Regions from separate parts of the Methylobacterium sp. 1030 genome, predicted to be linked through region 1. Evidence: predicted binding sites of a transcription regulator. Region 1 holds the regulator's gene; each other region holds the start of a gene.
What was found. The regulator LexA, encoded in region 1, represses DNA repair genes until DNA is damaged. The targets are predictions, from matches to a motif close to TGTTCNNNNTGTGTTCNG.
Positions count from the first base shown of each region.

Region 2: the regulator LexA is predicted to act here: its motif matches at 2,445-2,462, upstream of uvrA (excinuclease ABC subunit UvrA).
Region 3: the regulator LexA is predicted to act here: its motif matches at 3,183-3,200, upstream of ABIC30_RS01060 (ATP-dependent helicase).
Region 4: the regulator LexA is predicted to act here: its motif matches at 2,432-2,449, upstream of dinB (DNA polymerase IV).

Region 1 is NZ_JBEPKM010000022.1:13,272-18,358, forward strand. Features, by position in the region: gene ABIC30_RS26230 (ComEC/Rec2 family competence protein) at 1-1,620, shown strand, start outside; gene lexA (transcriptional repressor LexA) at 1,614-2,342, opposite strand; gene ABIC30_RS26240 (hypothetical protein) at 2,593-3,042, shown strand; gene ABIC30_RS26245 (hypothetical protein) at 3,061-3,276, opposite strand; gene fae (formaldehyde-activating enzyme) at 3,597-4,136, shown strand; gene ABIC30_RS26255 (hypothetical protein) at 4,176-4,640, opposite strand; gene ABIC30_RS26260 (error-prone DNA polymerase) at 4,721-5,087, opposite strand, start outside.
Region 2 is NZ_JBEPKM010000008.1:53,780-58,866, forward strand. Features, by position in the region: gene ABIC30_RS13045 (zinc-binding alcohol dehydrogenase family protein) at 1-615, shown strand, start outside; gene ABIC30_RS13050 (cupin domain-containing protein) at 626-1,051, shown strand; gene ABIC30_RS13055 (MFS transporter) at 1,056-2,234, opposite strand; gene uvrA (excinuclease ABC subunit UvrA) at 2,618-5,087, shown strand, end outside.
Region 3 is NZ_JBEPKM010000001.1:224,707-229,793, reverse strand. Features, by position in the region: gene ABIC30_RS01065 (PhoH family protein) at 1-359, opposite strand, end outside; gene ABIC30_RS01060 (ATP-dependent helicase) at 773-3,172, opposite strand; gene ABIC30_RS01055 (AsmA family protein) at 3,508-5,087, shown strand, end outside.
Region 4 is NZ_JBEPKM010000008.1:155,137-160,223, forward strand. Features, by position in the region: gene pabB (aminodeoxychorismate synthase component I) at 1-573, opposite strand, end outside; gene rimO (30S ribosomal protein S12 methylthiotransferase RimO) at 931-2,277, shown strand; gene dinB (DNA polymerase IV) at 2,471-3,553, shown strand; gene ABIC30_RS13440 (hypothetical protein) at 3,818-4,063, shown strand; gene ABIC30_RS13445 (hypothetical protein) at 4,112-4,312, opposite strand; gene pncA (bifunctional nicotinamidase/pyrazinamidase) at 4,412-5,038, opposite strand; gene ABIC30_RS13455 (quinone oxidoreductase family protein) at 5,048-5,087, opposite strand, start outside.

The DNA.
Region 1 (5,087 bases):
GGGCCGCCGCCGCTGGGCCTGCGGCTCGCCGCTGCGCTCGACGCGGCGCGCAACGGGCTCACGCGCCGGATCGCGGAGGCCGCCGGCGGCCAGGCGGGTGCGGTGGCGGCGGCCCTGGTGACGGGCAAGCGCGGCCTCATCGGGCCGGCCACCAACGACGCGCTCCGCGCCGCCGGCATCTACCACGTGGTGTCGATCTCGGGCCTCCACATGGTGCTGGCCGCCGGCGTGGTGTTCTGGCTGGTGCGGGCGCTCCTCGCCGCGGTGCCGCTCTGCGCGCTGCTCTGGCCGATCAAGAAGATCGCGGCCGGCTTCGCCATGGTCGGCGTCACCGCCTACTGCGCCTTCTCGGGCTGGGACATCGCGGCCGAGCGCTCGCTGATCATGACCCTGATCATGCTCGGCGCGATCCTGGTGGACCGGCCGGCCCTGTCGATGCGCAACCTCGCCCTCGCGGCGCTGATCGCGCTCGCCCGGGAGCCGGAGGGCCTGCTCGGCCCGAGCTTCCAGATGTCCTTCGGCGCCGTGGCCGGGCTGATCGCCTGCGCGCGGCTGATCGACGGGCGGCTGCTCGTGCGCCCGGGGGCCGGGCGGATCGGGCGGCTCGTCGGGACCGGCCTGTCGGCGATCACCGGGACCCTGGCCACGACCCTGGTGGCGCAGGTCGCGACGGCCCCCTTCGCCACCTACCACTTCCAGACGGTCCAGCCCTTCGGCCTCGTCGGCAACGCCCTGACCCTGCCGCTCGTCTCCCTGGTGGTGATGCCGGCCGCGGTAATCGGCTGCCTCGCCTATCCCTTCGCCCTCGACCGGCCGGTCTGGTGGCTGATGGGGCAGGCGGTGGCCGGGATGCTGGCGATCTCGGACTGGATCGCCGGGTTCGAGCGGGCGGTCCTGGTGCTGCCGGCCTTCGGCGCCGGGGCGCTCGCCCTGCTGACCGCCGGCCTGCTGCTGGGGACGCTGCCGGCCTCGCGCCTGCGCTGGCTCGCCGTGCCGCCGGTCCTGCTCGGGCTCGTCCTCGCGGCCCGGCCCAACCACTACGACCTCTACGTCGACCGGCAGGGCGCGGGGGCCGCGGTGAGGGGCCCGGACGGGCGGCTCGCGGCCCTCGGCAGCCCTTCGGGCTTCGTCCTCGAGCAGTGGCTGAAGGCGGACGGCGACGGGCGGCGGTCCGCGGGGCTGATCGTCCGGTCCGGCAGCGGGCGCTGCGACCGGCTCGGCTGCACCGCCCGGCTGCCGGACGGGCGGGCGGTCGCCCTGGTCCGGGACCGGCGGGCCTTCCCGGAGGATTGCGCCCGCGCCGCGGTGCTGATCACGGGCCTCGCGGCGCCGCCGACCTGCACGGGGCCGCTGGTGATCGACCGGCGCGTCCTCGCCGCCCGCGGGGCCGTGGCCCTCCGGACCGACGGCGACGGCTTCGCCGCGCGCTACGCCCGGGACGACGGCCGCGCCGTGCCCTGGCGGCCGGCCGCCGGGCGCGGGCCGGGACCGCCGCGGCCGGTCACCGCGGAGCCGGGCGACCGCCCCGCGGAGGACGGGGTCGCCGCGACGCCGGAGGCCGACGCCGCGCCGGGCGGAGACCTCGCCCCCGGCGACGCGCCGGCCGAGCCGCTTCAGTAGCGGCGGACGAGGCTCACAAGGCGGCCCTGGATCCGGACCCGGTCGGGCCCGAGCACGCGGGTCTCGTAGGCCGGGTTGGCGGCCTCGAGGGCGATCGACGAGCCGCGGCGGCGCAGGCGCTTGAGCGTCGCCTCCTCGTCGTCGATCAGCGCCACGATGATGTCGCCGGTATTGGCCGTCTCCTGCTTGCGGATGACCACGAGGTCGCCGTCCAGGATGCCCGCCTCGACCATCGAGTCGCCGCGCACCTCGAGGGCGTAGTGCTCGCCGCCGGCCACGAAGTCCGGCGACAGGGTGATGGCGTGGCTCTGGTTCTGGATCGCCGAGACGGGGGTACCGGCCGCGATCCGGCCCATGACCGGGATCGAGATGGCGCGGCCGGACTCGTCGATCATCCGCGTGCTCGCCGGGGCCGGCGGCTGCTTGGACTTACCGCCCTCGACCACGCTCGGCGTGAAGCGGCGCGGCTCGGCGGGGGCCTGAGTCGCCGGAGCGGCCTGGGTCAGGCTCTCGGGGATCCGGATCACCTCGATGGCGCGCGCCCGATTCGGAAGGCGCCGGAGGAAGCCGCGCTCCTCGAGCGCCGTGATCAGCCGGTGGATGCCGGATTTCGACTTGAGATCGAGGGCATCCTTCATCTCGTCGAACGACGGCGGGACACCGCATTCCTGCATCCGGCTCTGGATGAATCGCAGGAGGTCCAGCTGCTTGCGCGTGAGCATCGACGGGGGACTCGCGGCTTGGCGGACCGCCACGTGACGGTCTCCGAAACAAATCACGAACAGGTTAAACGTTCCGCAAGTGTTCCGCAAGAGCGGCACCGCTCGGCTCGGCGCGCCGCGGGCGCGCCCGCGGGAGAAGGTCGAGAAACGCATTGACGGCGCAAGCGGAGCCGTTTCAATGCATCGCGGCGCCCCGCCGGGAAGGCGGCGGATCCGGGGTGCGGGCTGGGACCCTCTTGGAATGACGAGGATGCGACGACCCGCAGCTCTGCTGCCCCTCGGCCTCGCCGCCCTCGGCCTCGCCGGCTGCACCACCGGATTCTCCTACATCTCGCGGAACTACGTGGCGCTCACTCCCCAGGTCGTCACGATCGGCTGCAAGGAGCCCTACGAGGTCTACGACAACCGGCAGCTGCGCCGGATGCTGATCGTGTCCAACGCCCTGCGCGAGTATACCGGCTGCAACCTGAGCGAGGTCCGGATCGATCCGGAGCCGGGCGCCACCCGGGTGAAGCGCTTCCGCACCGCCGCCCGGGCCTATCTCGACGAGACCGTGCGCGAGGATTGCCGGATCACCGGCGAGACCGTGTTCGATCCGCTGAAGACCGAGTTCGCCTACGCCTGCGACGCGCCGATCGAGAAGCGCGGCACCGTGGTCCCCCGCCTGCCGGGCCGCAATCCGGGCCTCGGCGTGCGCTGACCGGCCGGCGGCGCGTCCTCAGGCGCCCGGCTTCGGGAAGGTCCGCTCCGCGGCGTCGCCGGCGGCGGCCAGCAGGGCGCGGGCGAAGGCCCGGGCCTCCGTCCGGTCGAGCACGATCGCGGCGGTGACCGGCGCACCGCCGAGGTCGGCGAGGGCGAGTTCCAGGCGCACCCCGTCGGGCACGGCGCTCGCCTGAAGGCTCCAGCCGGAGCCCCGGTCCGTGCTCTCCGCCATCGTGTTCCTCCCGCATGCCCGGCACGGCGCCGCGCGCCCACCGGAACGGCCAGGCCCGGGACCGCTCCCGGAGCCGCGCTCCGATCTTCCCTGCCTCGCCTGTCCGCGTTCCTCAAGGCCACAGGCCGCGCAGGGGTGGAGATGCGCGCCGTCGCGGATGCCGGCGGCCGCATCGCGGCGACGCGGGGCGGCACGGGTCCGCGCCCGCGCCGCAGCGCGGGCGAGGGCAGGGGCGGCCGGGATGGGAGCCGGCTTCGGGGCGATTGACGCGAGGCCGCCGATGATGTCTCCCGCGGGCTCCGATCAGGTGGAGTTCGAACATGCAAGAGATCTGGTTCCGCACGGGCGAGGCCACGGTGCTGGCGGCCGAGGGCCAGTACACCGACGCCATGCCGGAGGTGCTGATCGGCTCGGTGCGCGGCCCGGTCGGTCAGGCCTTCGCGTCGATGATGGGGCAGGTCCAGGGCCACACGCGGATGTTCGTGGTGCGCGACCTCAACCAGCTCGTGCGCCCGGCCACGATGATGACCACCAAGGTCACGATCCACACGGCCGAGTATGCCGAGCTCCTCGGCGGCGTGGTCCAGGCCGCCACCGGCGACGCGATCGTGGACTGCATCATCGAGGGCATCCTGCCGAAGGACGGGCTCGACGAGCTGTGCATGATCATCATGATCTGGCTCGATCAGCGCTGCGCCGAGGACGACAACCTCGACCAGAAGGACCTCTACCGGACCAACTACGAGGCCACGAAACTCGCCATCGCCCGCGCCCTCAAGGGCGAGCCCACGGTCGACGAGCTGATCGCCAACCGGAAGACCGTGAAGCACTACGCGCTCGACGGCGTGATCGAGTACTGAGCGGGCCCAGGCCACGCATCCTGCCGGCTCAGGTCCGCCTCAGCCCGGCGGGATACGCCCCACCGAGCACAGGGTGCGCATCGTGCTGCTGCCCGGGTCGGTGTAGCAGGACGCCGACCAGCCGTTCTGCTGGATGAACGACTTGCGCCGCTCCGCCAGCGCGGTCCGGTAGGCGGTGGCGATGATCGGCTCGACGGTCGCGGCCGGTTGGCCGATGAGGATCTCGGAGGCCACCGACAGGTCGCGGAAGAAGGTCGCCGAGGGGCTCGGCTCGGCGGAGGTCGCCTGCACGATCGGCTCGGCCCGGCAGGTCACGTCGAACTTGATCGGGCCGGCCACGCGGATGTCGATGCTGGGGCCGGCGCGCTTGCCGACCCGGCCGCCGATCGCGTCGGCGATCTGGCGGGTGAGGTCGTCGCAGCTGTCGGCCCGGGCGGCCTCCGCCAGGAGGGGCAGGGCCGCGCAGGCGGCGAGGAGGAGGCGCGGGACGGCGAAGCTCGACATCGCCGCACTCTACGCGCGGCGCGGGGCCTGTCGAGGGGCCTGTCGAGGGGCTGGTCGAGGGGCTGGTCGAAGTGCCGGCCTCAGTGGAAATCCCGGCTGGGGAACACGCGCCGGTCCGGGGGCACGCCGAAATCCGTGTTCTCGGGCGGCAGCTTCATGCCGGCCTCGCGCAGATCGCGCAGGGCAGCGGTGAGGTCGCGAAACCCCTCCGCCACGAGGTGGACCACCCCGTCCGCCCGCTGGATCCGGCCGCGCACGGCGAGGAACCGCGCCTGCATGGCGATCCGGCGGTTCGCCTCGAACACGGTCTTCCAGACGATCACGTTGGCGATACCGGTCTCGTCCTCCAGCGTCAGGAAGACCACGCCCTTGGCGGTGCCGGGCCGCTGGCGGATCAGCACGAGCCCTGCCACCGTGACCCGCGCCCCCTGGGGCAGCGCCGGATCG
Region 2 (5,087 bases), on a different contig from region 1:
CTGTTCGACCGGCTCGACGGGGACAAGCCGGTGCCGGGCGCGGCCCCGGCGATCCTGATCGTCGGCGGCGCGGGGGGCGTCGGCTCGGTGGCGATCCAGCTCGCCCGGGAACTCACCGACCTCACCGTGATCGCCACCGCGTCGCGGCCTGAGACGGCGGCCTGGTGCCGGGACCTCGGCGCCCACCACGTGGTCGACCATTCCAGATCCCTGGCGGCGGAGGTGGCGGCCTTGGGGATCGGCGCGCCGGGCCTCGTCTTCTCCACGACCAGCACCGACGCCCACCTCGCCGCGATCGTGGAACTGATCGCCCCGCAGGGCCGCCTCGCCCTGATCGACGATCCGGAGCGCCTCGACGTCGGGCTCCTCAAGCGCAAGAGCCTGTCGCTGCACTGGGAGTTCATGTTCACCCGCTCGATGTTCGCCACCGCCGACATCGCCGCCCAGGGGGCGCTCCTCGACGAGATATCCCGCCTCGTTGATTCCAGGCGCCTGCGCACCACCCTGGGGGAGCATTACGGGCAGATCGACGCCGCGAACCTGCGGCGCGCCCACGCGCTGGTCGAGAGCGGGCGCGCCAGGGGGAAGATCGTGCTCGAAGGGTTTTCCGATTGAGGAGGACGTGATGGCGGACGCGGCGGGGACCGGCCTCTTCGACGTGACGGCGCTGGCGGCGGGTCTGCCCGACAGCGCCGAGACCCTCCTGGTCGACACCTACCTGACCGACCGGGAGGCGGCGAGCGCCCGGGTGTTCCGGGTCTACCGGCCGACCCCGCCGCACTATCACGCCACCTGCGACGAGTACCTCTACTGCCTCTCGGGCCGCGGCCGGGTCTGGCTGGGCGATCCGGCCGCCGAGACGGCGTTCGGCCCGGGCCAGCTCCTGTTCTTCGAGAAGGGCACGGTCCACGCGATGCCGGCGCTCGAGCCCGGGGACCCGGTGGTGTTCCTGTCGATCGACACGCCCCGGCGGGCGCCGACCGACATCGTCTTCGTGAACCCGGAGGACGGGACGCCCGCCACCTTCATGGCGCGCAACGCCGAGGCGTGAGGGGTCACACCCGCAGGGACCGGCCGGCCGCCGCCACGCCGAGGAGCAGCGCCGCCACGATCAGCAGGGACGCGGGCAGGCCGAGCGCCTGCGCGGCGAAGCCGATCAGCGCGGGCCCCGCCAGCACCCCGGCATAGCCCAGCGTCGTCACCGCCGGCACCGCCACGCGCGCGGGCATCGCGGTCTGGCGCCCCGCCGCCGTGAACAGGACCGGGACGATGTTGGCGCAGCCCGCCCCGACCAGGGCGTAGCCGGCGAGCGCCGCCTCCCAGGCCGGGATGACGACCGAGAGCGCGAGGCCGGCCGCCGCCAGCAGGCCGCCGAGGATCACCACGGGCCGCCGGCCGAGGCGGGCCACGATCGCATCCCCGCCGAGCCGGCCGGCCGTCATGGTGACCGAGAAGGAAGCGTAGCCGAGCGCCGCCCAGGCCGGATCGAGCCCGCGCTGCTGGATCAGGAACACCGCGCTCCAGTCGAGGGCCGAGCCCTCGGTCAGGAACACCACGAAGCAGAGCAGGCCCAGCACCAGCACCGGGCCGCGGGGCAGCGCGAAGGCGGGCCCGCCGCTTCCCCCTGTCCCGCCGGCCGGAAGGATGCCCGGCCAGGCGGCCGCGAACAGGGCCACGATGCCGGCGACCAGGATCAGCACGCTCCAGCCGGCGCCCAGGCCGGTGCCCATCAGGACGCTGGCCAGCAGCGCCCCCAGGATGCAGCCGAGGCTGTAGAGACCGTGGAAGCCCGACATCATCGGGCGCCCGGCGGCGCGCTCCACCGCGACGGCCTGCAGGTTCATGACGCAGTCCACCGCCCCCATCCCGGCCCCGAACAGCAGCAGCGCCCCGGTGAGCGGCACGAGCCCGGAGCCCACGGCCAGCACCGGCAGGGCGAGGCCGATCGCGAGCGTGCCGGCGAGCAGGACCGGCCGGAAGCCGAGCCGCGCGGCCGCGGCCCCGGCGCTCGGCATTGCCAGGATCGAGCCGACGCCGAAGGTGAGGAGCAGCAGGCCGAGCCCCGCCGCGTCGAGGCCGGCGCGGTCCTTCACCAGCGGCACCAGGGGCGCCCAGGTGGCGTTGGCGATGCCCACGATCAGGAACAGCAGCCGCGTGGACAGGCGCTGCTGGGTGGCCGTGCGGTCGTCGGAACCGCGGAGGGCGGCCGGATCGGTCGCGTCGCATGCTGGCATCGATACCTGTCGGGATGTGGATCTGAGGGCGGGATACGGCGACGTGGATCTCGGCGCCCGCGGTGCAACACCGAAGGTGGGCCAAGGTTTGGCGAATCGAGCTACGGCGAAGCTGGGGCCACCGGACTCCGATCGCGGCCGCTGGCTCCACCGCGTCATCGCTTCGCTGCGCTCGCGAAGACGGTCGCGCGTTCACCGAGCGGTTGCCGACGTACGCGTTTCGTTCTAGCAAGGGCGGCGCATGACGGGCCTGCGTCCCGCCGGCCGCATCTTGCCGCGGGCCCCCTCGGGCTCGACATGAGCCGGAGCGGCGGCTGGCCCGCGCGCGAATCCGTCCGATTTCGTCGATGCCTCGGTCGACGCCTCGAAAGACCGCCGCCCTCATGGCCAAAGCCCAAGCTGGAAGTCGTGCCGCAAGCCGCGTCGGTGCTGCCCAAGCCGCACCGAAAGCTGCCGCCAAAGCGCCTTCCAAGACGGCTCCGAAAGCCCCGGCGACGGCCAAGGCGCCCCAGTCCAAGGCGCCCCAGTCCAAGGTGCCCGAGTCCAAGCCGGTTCGCGCGAAATCCAGCTCCCCCGGCGCGCGGAACGAAGCCGCCATCGACGCCAAGCTGGAGGCCCTGTTCGACGCCGCGCCGGCCCCCGTCGAGGACCGGCGGGTCATCGCGATCCGCGGCGCCCGGGAGCACAATCTCAAGAACGTCGACCTGACCATCCCGCGGGACAAGCTCGTGGTCTTCACCGGGCTCTCGGGCTCGGGCAAGTCGTCGCTCGCCTTCGACACGATCTACGCGGAGGGGCAGCGCCGCTACGTCGAGTCGCTCTCGGCCTATGCCCGCCAGTTCCTGGAGATGATGTCCAAGCCCGACGTCGACCAGATCGACGGGCTGTCGCCGGCGATCTCGATCGAGCAGAAGACCACCTCGAAGAACCCCCGCTCGACCGTGGGGACGGTGACCGAGATCTACGACTACATGCGCCTGCTCTGGGCGCGGGTCGGCATCCCCTACTCGCCGGCCACCGGCCTGCCGATCGAGAGCCAGACCGTCCAGCAGATGGTCGACCGGGTGCTGGAACTGCCGGAGAAGACCCGGCTCTACCTGCTGGCGCCCGTGGTCCGCGGGCGGAAAGGCGAGTACCGCAAGGAGATCGCCGAATATCAGAAGAAAGGCTTCCAGCGGCTGCGCGTGAACGGCGAATACTACGCCATCGACGATGTGCCCAAGCTCGACAAGAAGTTCAAGCACGACATCGACGTGGTGGTGGACCGGATCGTGGTCCGGGCCGATATCGGCTCGCGGCTCGCCGAGTCCTTCGAGACGGCGCTGGAACTCGCCGACGGCGTCGCCGAGATCGTGTTCGCCGACGCCCCCGAGGGCGAGGCGCCGCGGACCGTCACCTTCTCGTCGCGCTTCGCCTGCCCGGTCTCAGGCTTCACCATCGCGGAGATCGAGCCGCGGCTGTTCTCGTTCAACAACCCGTTCGGCGCCTGCCCGACCTGCAGCGGCATCGGCCACGAGATGCGGATCGACCCCGAGCTGGTGATCTCCGACCCTGGCTTGAGCCTGAAGCGCGGCGCGGTCGGCCCCTGGGCGAAGTCGACCTCGCCCTATTACGGCCAGACGCTCGAGGCGCTCGCCGAGCATTTCGGCTTCAAGACGGGCGTCCCCTGGCAGAGCCTGTCGGAGACGGCCCGCGCCATCGTGCTCTACGGCTCGGGCAAGCAGGCGGTGCGCTTCGCCTACGACGACGGCTTGCGCAAGTACACGGTCAACAAGCCGTTCGAGGGCGTGATCCCGAACCTGGAGCGCCGCTACAAGGAGAGCGACTCGGACGCCGTGCGGGAGGAGATCGGGCGCTTCATGAGCGAGACGCCCTGCGCCGCCTGCGGCGGCAAGCGGCTGAAACCCGAGGCTCTGGCCGTGAAGGTCGCCATGGCGGACATCGCCGACGTGACCGCCCTCTCGGTCTCCGAGGCGCACCGGTGGTTCTCGGACCTGCCCGGGAAGCTGACCGCGAAGCAGAACGAGATCGCGGTCCGGATCCTGAAGGAAATCCGCGACCGGCTGAGCTTCCTGGTGGATGTCGGCCTGGAATACCTGACGCTCGCCCGCGGCTCCGGCTCGCTCTCGGGCGGCGAGAGCCAGCGCATCCGCCTCGCCTCGCAGATCGGCTCCGGCCTGACCGGCGTGCTCTACGTGCTGGACGAGCCCTCGATCGGCCTGCACCAGCGCGACAACGAGCGGCTGCTCGGCACGCTCAAGCGCCTGCGCGACCTCGGCAACTCGGTGATCGTGGTCGAGCACGACGAGGACGCGATCCTGCAGGCCGATTACGTGGTCGATGTCGGCCCGGGCGCCGGCATCCACGGCGGCGAGATCATCGCGCAGGGCACCCCCGCGGAGGTGCTGGCGAACCCCGCCTCGCTCACCGCCAAGTATCTCACCGGCGCGATGGCGGTGCGCACCCCGACCGCCCGCCGCAAGGGCCGGAAGGGCAAGCTCGGCCTGTTCGGCGCGCGGGGCAACAATCTCAAGGACGTGGACGTCGAGATCCCGCTCGGCACCTTCACGTGCATCACCGGCGTCTCGGGGGGCGGCAAGTCCACCCTGGTGATCGACACCCTCTACAAGGCCATCGCCAAGAAGCTGAACGGCGCCCTGGAGCACCCGGCCCCCTACGGGCGGCTGGAGGGGCTGGAGCACCTCGACAAGGTCATCGACATCGACCAGTCGCCGATCGGCCGCACGCCGCGCTCGAACCCCGCCACCTATATCGGCGCCTTCACGCCGATCCGCGACTGGTTCGCGGGCCTCCCCGAGGCCAAGGCGCGGGGCTACCAGCCCGGGCGCTTCT
Region 3 (5,087 bases), on a different contig from region 1:
CGCTCCTTCATGGCCTCGGTGAGCGGGGCGACCCAGGGGGCGATCTTCTCTTCCAGGGTGCCGGGGAAGTAGCCCAGCGACCGGCCCGAGGGCACGTTCGGGCGGGTGATGACCACCTTGGCGATGCGGCGCTGGCGGAGCTGGTCCGCCGCGCGGGTGCCGGCGATGAAGGTCTTGCCGGTGCCGGCGGGCCCCAGGACGATGACCTGCGGCGAGCGGGCGAGGGCGTCGAGGTACTCGGCTTGGCGTTCGGTGAGCGGCTGGATGGGAGCGAGATTGCGTTCTTCGTCGAAGCGTGTGCGATGAATGCGGGACGTGCGGTCTTCAACCAGTTCAAGTCGTGCGCGGCGTCTCTTCATGGATGTACACTCCAACGGGACTTGCCAACCTGGATCTGTCTCTGAACTGCCGTTTACCTGCTTGCTCCCGGTTCTACTCGCTTGCGGAACTTAATACCGGCCCACGGCCGAAGGTTCCGCCCCGCGCTCGTCCGCCTGTGGAGAGCGTCACGACGTTCCGTGCGCGGCCGAATACGCGATGCAACTGGCGCACCAGTGCGATTCGCGCCCGACGATTGCGCGCCGGGTGTGACTAAGGGGTGACGGTCGGTGGCGAGGCTTCGAAAAAGCCGCGCGGCTGGCGCGGATGCATCAGGTTCGGGACGGTGGTGTCGCGGTAACGCGGCATCCGGCACGGTCGCGATCCTCCCCGCCCGCGCGGGCGAAGCCGGCCGACCCTGCCGCCCTGACACGTCCGGGCTTGGTCGGCGGGACTAGCTCGATCCGGCCTGGACGAAGCTGTCGAGGACCATCTTCCGGCCGGCCTTGTCGAAGTCAACGGTCAGCTTGTTGCCGTCGACCGCCGCGACCGTTCCGGGGCCGAACTTGGTGTGGAAGACCCGCTGGCCGCCCTGGAAGGCCGAGGGCGCACCCGTCGACTTGGCGATCAGCTCGCCCTCGATCTGGCGGGGACCGCCGGACTGGCCCCCGGACCGGCCCCCAGGGCCCGCCGAGCGGAAGCCGCCTCCGGACCCCGATCCGAACCCGGACCGGCCGCCCGGCGCGGTGTTGGCCTGCGCGCGCTGCCAGCCCGGCGTGCCATAGCTCGATCCGAACGGCGTCGGGTTGCGGTCGAACCGCGAGGCGCCGGCGGAGAAGTGCGCCGGGGCTTCGACCACGTCGACCGCCGTCTCGGGCAACTCGTCGATGAACCGGGACGGGATGGTCGAGGACCAGAGGCCGTGGATGCGCCGGTTGACCGCGAAGGACAGCTTCGCGCGCTTGCGCGCCCGGGTCAGCCCGACATGGGCGAGGCGCCGCTCCTCCTCCAGGCCCGCCCGGCCGCTCTCGTCGAGCGCGCGCTGGTTCGGGAACAGGCCGTCCTCCCAGCCGGGGAGGAACACGGTGTCGAACTCGAGCCCCTTGGCGGCGTGGAGCGTCATCAGCGAGACCCGCTCGGCGCCCTCCGCCTCCGAGGCCTCCATCACCAGGGAGACGTGCTCCAGGAAGGCCGCGAGGTCGGGGAACTCCTCCATGGAGCGGACGAATTCCTTCAGGTTCTCCAGCCGGCCGGCGGCGTCGGCGGAGCGGTCCTTCTGCCACATCTCAGTGTAGCCGGACTCCTCAAGGATGGTCTGCGCGACCTCGCTGTGCGGCTGCGTCTCCGCGAGCCGCGCCCATCGCGAGAAACTCTCGGTCAGCGCCCGCAGGGTCGAGCGGACCCGGGGCTTCAGCTCGTCGGTCTCGCACAGGCGCGCGGCGGCGATGCGCAGAGGCAGCCGGTTGGCGCGGCCGTAGGTGTGGAGCTGCTGCAGGGTGGCGTCGCCCAGGCCGCGCTTGGGCGTGTTCACGATCCGCTCGAAGGCGAGGTCGTCGCTGACGTTCACGGTGGCGCGCAGGTAGGCCAGCGCGTCGCGGATCTCGGCGCGCTCGTAGAAACGCGGGCCGCCGATGACCCGGTAGGGCAGCCCGAGCTGGACGAACCGGTCCTCGATCTCGCGCATCTGCGCCGAGATCCGCACCAGCACGGCGATCTCCGACAGGGGATGCTGCTTCGACTGGAGGGACTCGATCGACTCGGCGAGCATCCGCGCCTCCTCCTCGGAATCCCACGCGCCCGTCACGGTGACGCGCTCGCCCGGCTCGTCGTCGGTGCGCAGAGTCTTGCCGAGGCGGCTCTCGTTCCTGGCGATCAGCCCGGAGGCGGCGGCCAGGATGTGGCCCGTGGAGCGGTAGTTGCGCTCCAGGCGCACCACCACCGCGCCCGGGAAGTCGTGCTCGAAGCGCAGGATGTTGTCGACCTCGGCCCCGCGCCAGCCGTAGATCGACTGGTCGTCGTCGCCGACGCAGGCGATGTTCTTCCGGGACTGCGCCAGGAGGCGCAGCCACAGGTACTGGGCGACGTTGGTGTCCTGGTACTCGTCGACCAGGATGTAGCGGAACCGGTCCTGGTAATTGGCCAGGACGTCGGGGTTCTCCCGCCAGAGCTTGAGGCAGAGCAGCAGGAGATCGCCGAAATCGACGGCGTTCAGCGTCGCCAGCCGGGCCTGGTAGGCGGTGTAGAGGGCGCCGCCCTTGCCGAACGCGAAGGCCGAGGCCTCGCCCGGGGGCACCTGCTCGGGGCCGAGGCCGCGGTTCTTCCAGCCGTCGATGGCGTGGGACAGGGCCCGGGCCGGCCAGCGCTTCTCGTCGACGTTCTGGTCGGCGATGACCTGCTTCATCAGCCGGAGCTGGTCGTCGGTGCCGAGGATGGTGAAGTCGGATTTCAGCCCGACCAGCTCGGCGTGGCGGCGCAGGATCTTGGTGCCGATGGCGTGGAAGGTGCCGAGCCACGGCATGCCCTCTCCGGCCGGCCCGATCAGCGCGCCGATCCGGTGCTTCATCTCCCGGGCGGCCTTGTTGGTGAAGGTCACCGCCAGGATGTCGAAGGGGCGCGCCCGGTTGGTGGCGATCAGGTGGGCGATGCGGGTGGTCAGCACCCGGGTCTTGCCGGTGCCGGCGCCGGCCAGCACCAGGACCGGGCCCTCCGTGGTCTCGACGGCGCGGCGCTGCTCGGGGTTGAGCCCCTCGAGGTAGCCGGCCGCGTCGCGCCGGAGGGCGCCCATGGCGCGGGCGGCGATGGACGTGGCGGGCGCGCCGTCCCCGGTGGGTTGCGGATGCGGGCGGTTCTGCATCCCGCTTCCCTGGACCAAATCGCGAACGGCGTCGAGGCCGTTCGCGCCGCGGCGGGGGCGCGGAGCCATGAAGCGCGGCTGTCCGCGCCGGGGTGATCCGCGTCCTTCGGGCTGGTCGCGTTCCGCGGCCGATCGCGCGATCCATAGGCCGCGGGCCCGGGATGCCCGAGGAACCTCGCGCGTGCCCCGACCGCCGCTCGGGACCGTGGCATCGCCGCTGGCGCCCCCGGCGGCTTATCGTGCTATGGCCGTGGCGACTGACTCGCGGGGGCACGCGGGGCACGGCGGCCCGGTGAGGTCGCGGCCTCGCGCAGAGATGGTGCGGAACGGGACCATTGCGTGATCTTCTGACCGCGCTGGCGTGCGCCGTCATCCTGGTTCTCGTGGCGGCGCTCGCGGTCCCGCCCTTCGTCGACTGGCAGGCCCATCGCGGGCTCGTCGAGCGGGCGCTCGCCCGGTCCCTGGGCGTTCCGGTCCGGACCGACGGCCGGATCGAGGTCCGCCTGCTGCCGTCGCCGCGGCTGCGCGTCGACCGCCTCCACCTCGGCGCCGATCCGGACCGCCCCAGCCTCGATGCCCGGTTCGTCAAGGCCGAGATCGCCCTGGCGCCGCTCCTCAAGGGCGAGTTCCGCTTCACCGAGACCCGGATCGGCCGGGCCGAGATCAAGCTCCCGGTCGCCGGCCCGGACACGCTGAAGCTGCCGCCCGATTTCGGCGGGGCCCTGCGCGACCGCGACCTCGCCATCGAGAACCTGCACATCCAGCAGTTCCTCGTCACCACGCAGGTCCCCGCCACCGGGCGGACCGACCAGCTCTACGTCCAGGACCTGCGCCTGCAGGCGCCGGCCCTGGTCGGGCCCTGGCGGATCGAGGGGACGAGCGGCGGCGTCCCGTTCCGGGCGGTCAGCGGCACGCCGGGACCGGACGGGCGCCTCGCCGCCAAGATCTCCGGCGGCGGCGACGCGACGCCGCGCTTCGAGGCGGACGCGCGGTTCGGCCTCGTCCCCGCCGAATCCGGCGGCGCCCAGGTCGAGGCCGAGGGCTCCGCCCGCCTCGTCGTCGGGCCGCCGACCCAGGCGGCCGGCGCCTACCTGCCGTTCTCGCTGGCCGGCACCTTCAAGGCCCGGGGCACGCAGGTGCGCTTCGAGGCCGTCGACCTCGCCATCGACCCCGGCGGCCGGGCCCTGCGGCTCGGCGGCACCGGACGGCTCGACCTGCGCCAGTGGCGCGCCGGCCTGACCCTGGACGCCCGCCGCCTCGACCTCGACGCCTTCCTGGCCTCGGCGGAGGGGCAGAACCTGATCGCCCGCGGCCTGCCGCGCTCGACGGGCAGCCTGCCGGCGATGCTCGACCTCGACCTCACGGTGGGCAGCGCCGTGCTGGGCGGCGAGGAATGGTCGAACCTCGCCCTCACCGGCACCCTGGAGCGGGCCGGCGGCCTGCTGCTGCGCCGCTTCGCGGTGACCGGCCCGGCCGAGTCCACCGTCACGGCGAGCGGGCAGGTCGAGACGGCGCCGCTGCGCTTCTCCGGCCCGGTGGCGCTCGCCGCCCCCGACTCGGAGGCGCTCGGCCGCTACCTGCGCCGCCTCGGCGCCGAGGGGCCGCTCGTCGCGCTCCTCGACGGGCGGAAGATCGAGGCCGCCGCCGACCTGTCGGCCGCCGGGACCGGCCTATCCCTGCGCAACATGCGCCTCGGCCTCGGGCCGGCGCGGATCACCGGGAACGCCCGCTACACCGCCGCCGAGGGCGCCGAGCGCGGGCGGTTCGAGGCCCAGATCCGCGCCACCGGCCTCGACATCGCCGGCCTGCCGCCCCTCGGGACGACCCTCGGCACCCTGCGCGACACCGACCTCGCCCTGACGCTCGAGGCGAAGGACGTCCGGTTCGGCACCGCGGGCTCCGGTACCGGCACGAT
Region 4 (5,087 bases), on a different contig from region 1:
GAAGTTCGAGCGCCACGCGAGCGGCTGGGCCGGCCGGGCGGGGGCCGGGATCGGCGGCTCCGCACCGCCGAGCAGGTCGGCGAAGCGGGCGAGCCGCGCCTCCGCGCGGGCCCGCCGCGCGTCCGGCGCGGTCTCGGGGAAACCCGTTGCGACGAGCCGGCCCGTGCCGGCGGCGTGGTCGACGACCAGCGCGGTGTCGTAGAGGTTCAGCGCGATGTCGTCGGTGAGCCCCGCCCGCCGGGCGGGCGGCGCCACCCGCTCCAGCGCCGCGCCGAGGTCGTAGGCGAGGTACCCGATCGCCCCGCCGGGGAACGGCTCCGGGCCTGCCTCGAGCCGGTAGGGTTCGAGGCAGGCCCGGAGCGCGGCCATCGGGCCGCCCGCCACCGGCCTCCCGTCGAGGGTCGCGCGCCCGTCGCGGTAGCGGAACCGCGCGAACGGGTCGGCGGCCACGATCGAGTGCCGCCCCAGCGGGTCGTGCCGCATGGCGCTGTCGAGGAAGGCGAGCCCGGGCAGGGCTCGCAGCCGCGCCGCCGCCGCGACGGGATCGATGAAGGGGATCTCTCGGGTCCACATGACCGGGTTCGGGGCCGCCATCCTCGAGCTGTGCGTCGTGCGCTGCCGTCGCACAGGCGATGCCGCGGGGGAAGCGGCAGTTCCACGCAGGCCCTGCCGCCGCGCGCGGGCGGGCCGTGTCCGGGGCGCAGGGCCGCGCCGTCCAATCCTGATGTGGGGTCTGAGGAGACCGCCGTAAAGCTCTGCCGTAACGATAGGATCTGCGCCTAGGCTCAGGCTCGCGCGCAGGGCCGGGCACCCCTGCGGCGGCCGGCCTCGCGCGGAGGCGCGGGAGCCTGTATAGGAGCGCGACCCCGAATTCCTGGTCCCGCGCGCCGGGCGGCCGATCGCCCCGCCGGACTATCCGACCCGAATGCCATGACCGCCACGCCCGCTCCCCGCGGCCCCGCTCCCGGCGCCGCCCCGAAAATCTCGTTCGTCTCGCTGGGCTGCCCGAAGGCGCTGGTCGATTCCGAGCGGATCCTCACCCATCTGCGCGCCGAGGGCTACGAGCTGGCCCGGCGGCACGACGGCGCCGACGTGGTGATCGTCAACACCTGCGGCTTCCTCGATTCCGCCAAGGCGGAGTCGCTCTCGGCCATCGGCGAGGCCATGGCGGAGAACGGCCGCGTCATCGTCACCGGCTGCATGGGCGCGCAGCCGGAGGAGATCCGCGAGAAGTACCCCGACCTCCTGGCGGTGACCGGGCCCCAGGCCTACGAGTCGGTGGTGGCGGCCGTCCACGAGGCGGTGCCGCCGGCCCACGACCCGTTCCTCGACCTCGTGCCGCCGCAGGGGATCAAGCTCACCCCGCGCCACTACGCCTACCTGAAGATCTCGGAGGGGTGCAGCAACCGCTGCAGCTTCTGCATCATCCCGAGCTTGCGCGGGAACCTCGTCAGCCGCCCCGCCGCCGACGTGCTGCGCGAGGCCGAGAAGCTGGTGAAGGCCGGCGTGAAGGAGCTGCTGGTCGTCAGCCAGGACACCAGCGCCTACGGCGTCGACATCCGCTACAGCGAGAGCCCGTGGCGCGACCGCCAGGTCCGCGCCAAGTTCTACGACCTCACCAAGGAACTCGGCGAGCTCGGCGCCTGGGTGCGGCTGCACTACGTCTACCCCTACCCGCACGTGGACGAGGTCATCCCGCTGATGGCCGAGGGCAAGGTGCTGCCCTACCTCGACATGCCGCTCCAGCACGCGAGCCCCTCCGTGCTCAAGCGCATGCGCCGCCCCGGCAACCAGGAGCGCCAGCTCGACCGGATCCGCAGCTGGCGGCATACCTGCCCGGACCTCGCGATCCGCTCGACCTTCATCGTCGGCTTCCCCGGCGAGACCGAGGCCGAGTTCGAGGAGCTGCTGGCTTGGTTGCAGGAGGCCAAGCTCGATCGGGTCGGCTGCTTCGAGTACGAGCCGGTGGCCGGCGCCACCGCCAACGCGCTGGGCGACCTCGTGCCGCCGGCGGTGAAGGCCGAGCGCAAGCGCCGGTTCATGGAGACCCAGAACGGCATCGCGCTCCGGCTGCAGCGGGCCAAGGTCGGCAAGCGGCTGCCCGTCATCGTCGATTCCGTCGAGGGCGGGGTGGCGCGGGGCCGGTCCAAGGCCGACGCGCCGGAGATCGACGGCAATGTCCACGCCGCCTTCCGGCGCCCGGTGCGGGTCGGCGACATCGTCACGGTGAAGATCGACCGGGCCGAGGCCTACGACCTCTACGGCAGCGTCGCCTGACGGCAGACCCCGTCTTTGCGAGCGCAGCGAAGGCAATCCAGGGATGCGCTGCGCTCGGGAACGTCGCGCTGCGCTCGCGATGACGGGCGCGGACCGGACTCCTGTTGACGCCGCGTCCGGCGCGGCTTGACCCCGCCCGCCCCGCGCGGTCTTTCGGAACAGATCAGGAACTTGGTCGGGACCCGAGGCGGCGATGGATCCGGAGGTCGCGCTCCGAAAGATCATCCACATCGACATGGACGCGTTCTACGCCTCCGTGGAGCAGCGCGACGACCCGTCGCTGCGCGGCCGGCCGCTGGCGGTCGGCGGCTCCCGGGAGCGCGGGGTGGTGGCCGCTGCGAGCTACGAGGCCCGAAAATTCGGTGTCCGCTCCGCCATGCCGTCGGCCACCGCGCGGCGGCTGTGCCCGGACCTGCTGTTCGTGAAGCCGCGCTTCGAGGTCTACCGGGCAGTCTCCGAGGAGATCCGGGCGGTCTTCGCCCGGCACACGGCCATCATCGAGCCGGTGGCCCTCGACGAGGCCTATCTCGACGTCACCGAGAACCTCCAGGGCCTCCCGACGGCGACGGCCGTGGCGAAGGCGATCCGGGCCGAGATCCTGGAACGGACCGGACTCATCGCCTCGGCCGGGGTCTCGTACAACAAGTTCCTCGCCAAGGTGGCGTCCGACCACCGCAAGCCCGACGCCCTGTTCGTCATCACCCCCGCCATGGGGCCGGACTTCGTGGCGGCGCTGCCGATCGGCCGGTTCCACGGCGTCGGCCCGGTCACCGAGGCGAAGATGAAGCGGCTCGGGATCGAGACCGGGGCGGATCTGCGCGCCTGGACGCCGGAGCGCCTGCGCGAGACCTTCGGCTCCGCGGGCGCCTACTACCACGCGGTCGCCCGCGGGATCGACGCGCGGCCGGTCCGCGCCCACCGGGTGCGCAAGTCGATCGGGGCCGAGACCACCTTCTCGGACGACACCGCCGCCTTCGAGGTCCTGGCCGCCCGGCTGGCGCCGCTGTTCGACAAGGTCTGGGCGGGCGCCGACGCCAAGGGCATGCGCGCCCGGACCGTGACCCTGAAGCTCAAGTTCTCCGATTTCGCGCAGGTCACCCGGGCGAAGTCCCTCGCCGTGCCGGTGGCCGACCGGGCCGCCCTGGAGCGGATCGGCCTCGACCTGCTCGCCGGCCTGTTCCCCCTGCGCCGCAGCGCGCGGCTGATCGGGGTGTCGCTGTCGGGCTTCGCGCAGGACGCGCCCGAGGCGCCGTTCCAGCTCGGGCTGGCGCTCTGACACGGCCTCCGGGGCAGGCCCACGCTCCGTCATCACGGGCGCAGCGAAGTGACCCCGGGCAGCAGGACATCGGTCAGCGTGGCGCTGGCCCTGGATCGCCTCGCTCCACTCGCAACGACGACGGTGGGGAAGCGATCAACCGGAAAGCGATGGAGCCGCCGCCGTCATGCACGACACGGCGCCTGTGCGGTTCCGCACGTCGGGAAGGCCGGGTCGATCGCAGGGCGGAGCGATCCGGTCCAGATCAGGGTTTCTCGAGCCCGCGTGAACACGAGGACCCTGTCGATGCCGAAGCACGCCCGCTTGGCCCTGGCCGCCGCGCTTCTATCGGCCATCGCGGCGGGCGCCGCCCGCGCGGACGGCACATCCGCTTTCGGGGCCGCCAACGCGGCCCAGCTCCGGGGCTACACCGCGAGCCCGGCCCAGGTCTACGTTCCGGCAGGCGGCCCGAGCGCCAAGCCCGCGGCCCCCGCACCGCAGCGGCCGAAGGCGCCGGCGCGCAGTCGCTGAGATCGACCCGGGCCGCGCCGGCCCGGGCATCCGGGCACGCGTTCTCGGTCACGCGTTCTTGCGCGGCCGGTGGTTCGGGTCGACGCCGCCGTCGAGCTTCGTCTCGTTGTCGACGTCGCCCTCGAAGGTCGAATCCGCCTGCAGATCCGCCGGGTCGGCGCCGCTCATCCCCTTCGAGGTGCCGATCCCAGGATTGCCCTTGAGGTCGGCGTCCGTGGGCGTGTCGGTCTTCGGGTGCTTGGATGACATGCAGGCTCCTGTCGGATGCTGATGTCGGGCCAACGCGTCGGCGCGGGGCCGGTCTCCCGCGCGGCGTGCGGCGGTTCGCCTCCCGGTCCCCGCACGCCCTCAGCCGATCTCCGCCGCGGCGATCCGGCGGACGCCCGCCGCCTCCATCCGCGCCCAGGCCCGCGCGAGCGACCCGTCCACGTCGATCCCGCGCACCGCGTCCGCCACCACGAGGACGTCGAACCCCGCGTCGCGCGCGTCGAGCGCGCTCCAGGCGACGCAGAAATCGGTGGCGAGGCCGCACACGGCGACGCGGGTGATGCCGCGCTCCCGGAGCGCCCCGGCGAGGCCGGTGCGCGTGGCCCGGTCGGCTTCCAGGAAGGCCGAGTAGCTGTCGACCCGCGGATCCAGCCCCTTGCGCACCACCAGGCTCGCCCGGTCGGTGGCGAGGTCCGGCGCGAAGGCGGCCCCGGGGCTGCCCTGGACGCAGTGGCGCGGCCACAGCACCTGCGGCCCGTAGGGCAGCGTCACGGTCTCGAACGGGGCCCGCCCCGGATGGGTCTCGGCGAAGGAGACGTGATCGGCCGGATGCCAGTCCTGCATCAGCACCACGTGCCGGAAGCGGTGCTGGAGGTCGTTGATCGGGCCGATCACCGCGTCGCCCCCCGGGACGGGGAGCGCCCCGCCCGGCAGGAAGTCGACCTGCACGTCGACGACGAGGAGCAGGTCGGCGTTGCCGGGCGTCACGGTCGGTCCCTACGGCAGCATCACGATCGAGCCGGTGGTCTCCCGGCCC